2 regions of the Verrucosispora sp. NA02020 genome follow, and region 1 is predicted to be linked to the other one. Evidence: riboswitches for the same ligand, from Rfam matches in the RefSeq annotation. Region 1 holds a riboswitch; the other holds the start of a gene.
The links. Region 1 has a riboswitch for cyclic di-AMP ahead of HUT12_RS03220 (hypothetical protein). Riboswitches for the same ligand answer to the same signal wherever they lie in the genome.

Region 1 (4,206 bases):
GGGCGATGGCGAGCAGCACGTGCGCGTGGTTTGTCAGGAAAGTCCAGTTCCGGGTGCTTTCTCGCTCGTCTGAGGTCGCCATGCCCGCCATCGTATGGCCTGCCCCTGACGTACTCGGGCTGCGCCCGCACCCGCCCGCGCCGGTTGGCAAGCGTTCTGGAATACATGAAATGCAGATCACGCATAGCTTGACGCGCCTTGCGCTGCGTGTGACGGTTGGTGGCAGCCCGTGGCCAGCGCCGGCCGGGATGACCAGGCATTCCACCGAGAGGCGAGGTGACGCCGGATGAGTCGACCCGGAACGATCGGAGCGCAGCCCGGTCCCGAACGCGAGTACCTGACCGCTGACCTTCCCGGCTCGCGGGAGCGCGCCCTCGCCGAACTGGTCGCCGGAAACCGCCGCTTCGTCAGCGACACGCTCCGGCACCCCAACCAGAACGCCAGCCACCGGGCCGCCGTCGCCGCCGAGCAGCACCCCTTCGCGGTGATCGTGGGCTGCTCCGACTCACGGTTGGCTGCGGAGATCATCTTCGACCGTGGGTTGGGTGATCTCTTCGTGGTCCGCACCGCCGGCCACACCATCGGCCCCGAGGTGCTGGGCAGCGTCGAGTACGCGGTGAGCGTGCTGCGTACCCCGCTGGTGGTGGTGCTCGGGCACGACTCGTGCGGTGCCGTCCAGGCGGCCCGTGCCGCGGCGGCCACCGGGACCGCGCCGACGGGCCACCTGCGTGCCGTGGTGGACGCGGTGGTGCCCAGCCTGCGCCGGGCCGAGCGGGCGGGGATCGACGACCTGGACGCGATCGTCGACATCCACATCGCGCAGACCGTCGAGGCGATGCTGGAGTCCTCCGAGGCGTTGGCCGCCGAGGTGGCCGCCGGCGGGTGCGCGGTGGTGGGCATGTCCTACCGACTGGCCGCCGGTGAGGTGCGGACCGTCGCGGCGGAACCCGCCGAGATGGCGGGCGTGGTCACTCCGGTGGGCTGACCCTCGGGCCGCCCACCGACACGGACGACGAGGGCCGCTCCGCCAGACGGCGGAGCGGCCCTCTCAGGTCGCCGGGACGCTGCTCAGAGCAGCGACACGTGTACGTGGTCCGTGTGGTTGGACGGGCCGCTGTAGGACCGCCACCGGTTCTCGGTCGGGAACCAGATCTGCCGGTTCCAGATCACGTAGTAGATGCCGAGCCGGTCGGCGTTGCGGACCAGGAAGGCCGCCAGGTTGTTGCCGTAGATCCGGGTGTCGTCGTTGTGCCAGGGGCTGAACCCGCTGTTCTGCAACGACCAGTCACAGGCCCGGCCCTTCGGGTGCTCGAACTTGTCACCGGGTCGCCAGCAGCCGACGAAGCGGTTGAAGCCGGCCCGCTTGACCTCCTTGTACATGTGCAGCGTGCGCGGCGTGATGCAGCCCGACGTGGTCGGGTCGTTCTGGTTGCACGACTCCGCCTTCCAACTCCCGTCGGACGCGCGGTTCGGTGCCACCCGGGCGACCGGTGAGGTGGCGGCCACCAGGCCACCGGTCAGGCTCTCGCCACCGACCAGGCGGAGCGACTTCTCCGCCTCGGTCTTCTTACGCGCCATGTCGTTGGTCAGCTTCTGCTGCTCGCGGACCTCGGCGTCGGACGCGAGCTTGGCCCGGTCCGCGCGCTCCCGGATCGCGTTGACCTCGCCCAACTTCTTGTCGTTGAACAGGTTCAACTCGTCGAGGGCGGAGGCGCGGTCCATGAACGAGTCCGGGGCGTTGCTCTGCAACAACATCGCTATCGCACCGACCCGGCCGGTCCGGTACGACTGCGTCGCGATCTCGGCGACCTGCGGCCTGAGCGCTTCGAGGTCGGCCTGTGCGCGACGCAACTCGACGTCGAGCTTGAGCTGCCGCTTCTTGGACTTCTCCAGCTGGTTCTTGGCCTTGGAGAAGTCGCGGTTGGCCGACTCGATCAGGTCGTTGAGCATCGGCGGGTCGTCGTCGTGCTCGGCGGGGCTGGGTGGGTTCGGCGCGGCCATGGCCGGCAGAGGTCCGGCGAACACGGCGAACGCGGCGAACACGGCCACCACGGGGGTCATCCAGCGGCGTAGGGGTGCCGTCACTTCTTTCCCTTCCATCGACCGCCGACCGAGTTAGCTGACGGGTTCGGAACGGAAGTGGCCCCTACCGCTGACGCGGATTCACCCCACCTACCTGGGTCCCCGGCTCGCCTCGCGGCGATTGGGCGGTGGCACCGCAGGCGCCGCTGCGCGCCTTCGGCGGTGACCGGCAGTGAGGTTACCCGAGAGTCCATGTCGGTCTCTACGCCCCGAACCTGACTAGATGCGTCATTTCGTAATCGCGATGGGTGACCAACGACACGGGCACGAACCGTGTCGGCAGGGGCGGTCACGCTGCGGGGTGTCACCATGTGGTGTCCGTGCTCCTGTCCGGATCGGGCCACCGCGAACCGGTGGCGGGGGATGTGTCACGCGCACGCGCGGTGCTGAGTGCGTGCAGTGCCTCGGACCGGTCCGAGCCGGGCCGGGGAGTCGGTGGGGTGGGGCCGTCGCCGTCCGGCCCGTCGTCGTGGCCGCCGGGTCCGCCGGGCTCCGGCGTGTCCCGCCGCCCGGCGGTGACCACCAGCGCGGCCAGGGCGGTCGTCAGCGGTACGGCGGCGACCAGCCCGAGCGTGGCCACCACGCTGCGGACGATCTCCTGGGTGAGGAACTCGCTGGTCACGATCTGGCCGAGCGCGCGGGTGTCGGCGGTGAGCAGGAGCAGCAGCGGCAGCGACGCGCCCGCGTACGCCAGCACGATGGTGTTCACCACCGAGGCGATGTGGGCCCGGCCGACCCGGGTCGCCGAGCGGTACAGCTCCCGGCGGGTGAAGCTCGGGTTGGCGTGCCGCAGTTCGGTCACCGCGGCGGCCTGGGTCACCGTGACGTCGTCGAGCACGCCGAGCGAGCCGATGATGATGCCGGCGAGCAGCAGGCCGTGCAGGTCGACGTCGCCCCGGAACATGGAGAGCGTGGTGGCGTCCTCGCTGCCGAAACCGGTCAGGTGGGTGGCCCGGGTGGCGGCCAGCCCGAGCAGGCCGGTGAGCACCAGGCTGCCGAGCGTGCCGAGGACGGCCACGGAGGTCTGTGCCGAGATGCCGTGCGTCAGGTACAGCACCACGAACATGATCAGTGCCGCGCCGACGATGGCCACCACCAGCGGCGGCTGGCCGGCGCTGATGCCGGGCAGCACGAAGGTGAGCAGGATGGCGAAACTGGCCGCCAGGCCGCCCAGCGCGGCCAGGCCGCGCAGCCGTCCGAAGGCCACGATGGCGGCGGCGAACAGCACCGCGAGCCAGATCAGCGGCTTGCCCCGCTGGTGCTCGGCGATGTTGTAGCTGCTGATCGAGGGATCCTCGGGATCGATCAGGGAGACCAGGATGATCGCGTCGCCGACGCTGACCCGGGGTGCCCCCGGCCCGTCCGGCAACGGCGTCTGCACGTCCTGACCTTCGTCCGGGCCGCTGTCGACCCGCACGGTGACCGTGCCGCACTGCTGCCCGGCCGTGGTCGGGGTGCCCTCGGGCACGACCGGGTTCGGTGGACAGGGCTCGTTCACCACCCGCGTGACCGTGCCGTGGTATCGGGGCAGGTCGTCGGCGGCCTCGGGCCGGGGCGGGTCCGAGGGCCAGAGCACGAGCGCGGCGACCAGGGTGGCGAGGAAGAGGGGGACCACCGTCACGATGAGGATCCGCCGCACCCGGGGTGGGGTGGGCGGAGCGGAACGGGTGTGGTCGGCGCCCATTCATTGTCTCCCAACGATTCCAAGGCGAACTACGTACCGGCGGGCGAGATGGTTCAGCGCCGCCGGTCGGCCACGGCGGCGGGCATCCGGAATGGCCCGAGCGTGGCAGGATGGCTGCGTACCGTGAGGGCGGGGCCGGCTCTCGGCAGCCGCAGCAGGGCTGCGGCGGGGCGGTCGGCACCCCGTGGGGTATGGCGGCGGGCCGCCGGAGGGCTGCTGCGGCGGTGGTGCGTGCCCGACGGCGGGCGGGGGCCGGGAGGTCTCCGGATCGGCTGGCCATCGTGGCGAATGGTAGCCAGGTCGGCATCGGAACGCAGGTCGCGAGCGTGTGTCGGATGCCGGGCGTCGGAGCCGACACCCGAGGCGGGCGTGCTGGTGGGGCGGGTCAGCCGCGCTTCATCAGACGGCCGACGGCGGCCATCATCTCGGAGGCCATCTCG
Region 2 (4,206 bases), 1.6 Mb from region 1:
GATGATGCGCCGACTCGCCCCGAGCCGCGCTGCCGCCGGCCCCGCCGCCCCGCCTGGTGGCGGGTCCGCCGAGCCTGCGGGACCGTCCGCAGATCCGCCCGCCGGATCGCCCGCTGGCCCGCCCGCCGGGCCGCCGAGGCAGCGGGTGCCGGGTGACGAGCCGAGTACGGCAGGTCTCCGCGACCGGGACCGCTGAGTCCACCGTGGACCGTTGTCGTCGACGCCCCGACCTGCTGTTTCGTGTGCCGATTACGGCGCGTCGTCTACCTGACACGCCCGCCGCCGATGCGGTGCGACAGTGGTGGCGGTAGCGTGACCGGGTGCTTCCCGTCGCGCCCGCCCGTCCCCTGTGGTGGCTGGCGCGCTGGGCGACGCGACTGCTGACCGGGTTCGCGGTCGCCGCCGCGTTCACCCTCGGCACCTGGGCGATGCCCGCACTGGCCGCGCCCGCACTGGCCACCCCCGCACTGGCCGCGCCCGCACAGGCCGCGCTCGTCGGGCACCCCGTCGCCGGCCGGTTCGGGTCGGCTCCTCTCCTCGTGCCCTCGCCCCGTGCCGACTGGCGCCCCTCGTCGACGGGTGCGCTGGTCACGGTGTCCGCCACGGGGGCCGTCGACCGCGCCGACGCGCTCGGCGTACCCGGGCTGCCGCCCGAGGCGGGCCTGGCGCAGCGGCCCGCCGTGACGGCGGTGGTGGGCGGCCCGGCGGCGTCCCTCCCGACGGCGGTCCCGCCGGGTGCCCACGGTGCCCGCGCCCCACCCGGCGACTGACCTCACGCCCCGCTGCGGCACACCGACCGGACTCCGCCGCAGCCCGTCCCGCAACGCCCGGGACCTCTGCCCCGCGAAACATCCCGTCACCGCCCCGCCCGGTTCCGACGCGCCGCCGTCGGGGGACCGGGTGCCGGCGGCCCGCTGTCAGCGCACCACGGCCCACGAGGTACCGCCATGGAGAAGACCGTCCTCTACCAGTTCCTGATCGAGGTGCCCCGGGCCGCCGCCATCTGGTCGGTGCTGCTCGTGCTCGCACTGGGCGTGCTCACCGTCCTGGTCGCCCGGCCCGAACCGTCCGGCCCCGACGAGACCGGCCCCGCCGACGACCCCGCCGAGGCCGAGACGGCCGACCTGCGCCGCTACGCCGGTGAGGTGGCGGTGGCCGCCGCCGGGGCCGCACAGAACGCCGCCCGGCGGCGGGACGCGTGGCGTACCGCCCAGACCGCCCTCGACCGTGCCTGGGCCCGCTTCGACGAGGCGGAGAGCCGGGCCCGACGGCTCGCCGGGACCACCGCGCTGCCCGCCCCCCGCACCCCCCGCACCGCCAGCGAGTACGCCGCCCGGGAACGCTGGCTGCACCACGCCGCGATGGTGGCGCACTGGCGCGGTGACCTGTCGGCGCGGCAGCTCACCGACGTGCTGGCCCGGCGGGCCGGCTGGGACCCCCGCCTGCACCCGGCCGCACAGGAGGTCGTGCTGGCCCGGGTCGTCCGGGACAACCACCGGGCCACCTACCGGGCCGCCGCCGAGCGGGAACGGGCCGCCTGGCGGGAGACGGAACGGGCCACCGAAGCGGCCCGGGTGCTCTCCGCCGAGGCGTACGCCGCCGCGCAGCGCCTGCGACCGAACCCGGTGCCGGCACCCGCCGTGACCACCGCCGCGCGTCCGGCCGCTGCGGCCCTGCGCTGGCGTCCGGCGCGCGTGGGGTGACTCGGGCGAGACGCGCGGAGCCCCGGTAATCCAGCCTGATCGGGTGAGCCCGGTCACACCGATCGCCGGAACGGACGGTGGTGCCGCAACCGCCCGAGACGTGACGTGATGTCCGGAGGCATTGTCCGGGGGTGGTCCGGTTGTCACCGCCCGTTACGTCGATCACCGTCGGTCCTGTTGCGGGACATCGATGACCGAACGCCCGAAAATCACTGAGCTGGATCATGTTTGCGCAGGTCAGAGCGGGTTGGCAGGGCAATGACCGACCAGTAATGTCGGCCCGTCCGATGCGGTAACCGATCGCAGGAGGCGACGCCGCATCGACCCGCCTAATCGTGGTCTCACGAACCGGGGACCCACCGCACCTCTGGGGTGAATCCGCGAGCCTCGGCTCGCGGTAGGGCCAACTTCCCGCCCGAACCCGTCAGCTAACCCGGTCGGCGGTGTCGGAAGGAGCTTTCCTCTCGTGCATCCCCTTGTGATACCCCTCTTGTTCCTCCACGGCACTGCGGTGCCCGCGCTCACCGGGCCGTCGGCCGCGAGCTGACTGCGGCCCCCGCCCGGCCCCGACCGGGCGAAGCCCCTCGCACGGCCCGTCCGCCCACTCGGGCGGTCCTCGGCATGTCCTGTCGAGCTGACCGCCGGAGCGGATCGCCGTGCCTCCCCGAGCCCCCGTGGAGGACTCCGTGAAGCAGACCCTGACGCGCCAGCTACGCCGGCTGGCCACCGAACGCCCCTACCAGGTCGTCGCCGCCTCGGCCGCCGCGCTGGCGCTGGCCACCGGCACCGGTGCCGTACTCGTCGGCACCGATGACGCCCCGACGACCGCGCACACCACGACCGCCGTCGCCGAGATGCGGGGCGACACCGTCGCCTCCCGCGCCGACACCCGCGCGGAGCCGACCCCGTCGACCCCGCCGGGCAGCGCGGCCCCGAGCAGCGCCGCACCGTCACCGTCGCCCTCGCCCACGCCGAAGGCCACCTCGGCGGCCCCCTCGCCGGTGGCCGTCAGCGAGAAGACCGCACCGAAGCCACCGACGCGCAAGGTCCTGGACTACGACTTCCAGGCCCAGACCACCGGCTACTACTGCGGCCCGGCCGCGGTACGCAACGCGCTCAGCGCCGCCGGGGTCGACCGTGACCAGGACACCCTGGCCGCCCAGCTCGGCACCACGTACGCCGGCACCAACTCGGCTCTGGACACCACCCGGGTGCTCAACGCCACGCTCAAGGGCGAGCCGTACTCGACCACGATGCTGCGGGGCGGCTCGGCCACCCCGACGCAGATGGACCAGCTCCAGGCCGACGTGGTGGAGGCGATCACCGACGGGCGCGGTGTGGTGGTGAACGTGGCCGGCAGCGCCACCGACACCGACGGTGGCTGGCACTCCTTCCCCGGCGGCCACTACGTCGCCGTGGTCGGTTACGCGGACGACGGTCGACTGGTCAAGATCGCGGACTCGGCCGACGCCTCGTACTACTCGTACTGGATGAGCACCACCGACCTCGCCCACTGGGCCGCCACCCGCGGCTACTCCTCCTGAGATGTAAGGACGAGATGTAAGGACCGGATGTAAGGAAGGGTCCCCTGCTATACACCAGGCGATAGCAGGGGACCCTTCCTTACTTCTCGGTCTACAGGTCTGACCGAGTACGCCCACCGCTCACCACGGCCGCTGCTGCGCGCTCAGGGGGCGGTCGGCAGCGCCGCGTCGTCGGTCGTGGTCCGTGGCGCCGGGGCGGTCCAGGCCGGGTCCAGTTCCCGCCGGGCGGCGGAGAGGAACGCCTCGGCGTACGAGTCGGCGGGGAAGTCGCCCAGGTAGCGCCGCCGGGTCGCCCAGCGTGCCTCGGCGAGCGGATCGGTGTCGAGCAGCCGCGTCAGCACGTCGTCCAGGTCGGCAATGTCCCGCCGCAGCACGTAGCCGGTGGCGGCGAGGGGGAACCGTTCGACGAACCGGTCACCGTCGACGCCGGTGTCGGTGACCGCGTAGGGCTTGCCCGAGTACAGCCAGTCGGAGACCACCCCGGAGACGTCGGAGACCAGCGCGTCCGCCCGGTTCACCGACTCGGCCAGGGTGAGCCGGCTGGCGGCGGCGCCGAAGACGTGCTGGCGGCCGGTGCGGGAGCGGTCGGCGGCGAGCAGTTCGTGCAGCCGGGCCAGGCGTCGGGCCGAGCCCGGGTGCTGGTTGGTGTAGGGGTGGGCGCGCAGGATCACCGTGGCGCCCCGGTCGAGCAGCCGCCGCAGCAGCGTCTCGGCCATCGGCAGGGAGCAGTAGTCGGCGTCGGCGTGGTGGCCGGTCCAGGTGGGGGTGTAGAGGACCGTGGGGTTCGTCAGCCCCCGGGTCGGCTGGTGGCGTACCTCGATCGCCTCGACCTGCGGGCGGCCCACCACCACGAACTTCTCGGCCGGGATCTCCACCCCGGCGCGGGCGTACCGGTCGACGGCGGCCTCGCCGGCCACGAAGATCCGGTCGAAGATCGCCGACACCGGGTTGGCGCTGGG

Region 2: linked by a shared signal. The riboswitch ahead of HUT12_RS09915 (C39 family peptidase) and the one ahead of HUT12_RS03220 (hypothetical protein) in region 1 are both predicted to bind cyclic di-AMP.

The regions. Positions count from the first base shown of each region.
Region 1 covers NZ_CP054923.1:680,155-684,360, forward strand. The annotation lists gene HUT12_RS03210 (MarR family winged helix-turn-helix transcriptional regulator) at 1-91, opposite strand, end outside; gene HUT12_RS03215 (carbonic anhydrase) at 287-985, shown strand; gene HUT12_RS03220 (hypothetical protein) at 1,069-2,085, opposite strand; cyclic di-AMP (ydaO/yuaA leader) riboswitch at 2,089-2,220, opposite strand; gene HUT12_RS03225 (YibE/F family protein) at 2,387-3,766, opposite strand; gene HUT12_RS03230 (metal-sensitive transcriptional regulator) at 4,152-4,206, opposite strand, start outside.
Region 2 covers NZ_CP054923.1:2,257,874-2,262,079, forward strand. The annotation lists gene HUT12_RS09900 (acyltransferase) at 1-196, shown strand, start outside; gene HUT12_RS09905 (hypothetical protein) at 321-770, shown strand; gene HUT12_RS09910 (hypothetical protein) at 948-1,703, shown strand; cyclic di-AMP (ydaO/yuaA leader) riboswitch at 2,020-2,161, shown strand; gene HUT12_RS09915 (C39 family peptidase) at 2,378-3,247, shown strand; gene HUT12_RS09920 (CDP-glycerol glycerophosphotransferase family protein) at 3,391-4,206, opposite strand, start outside.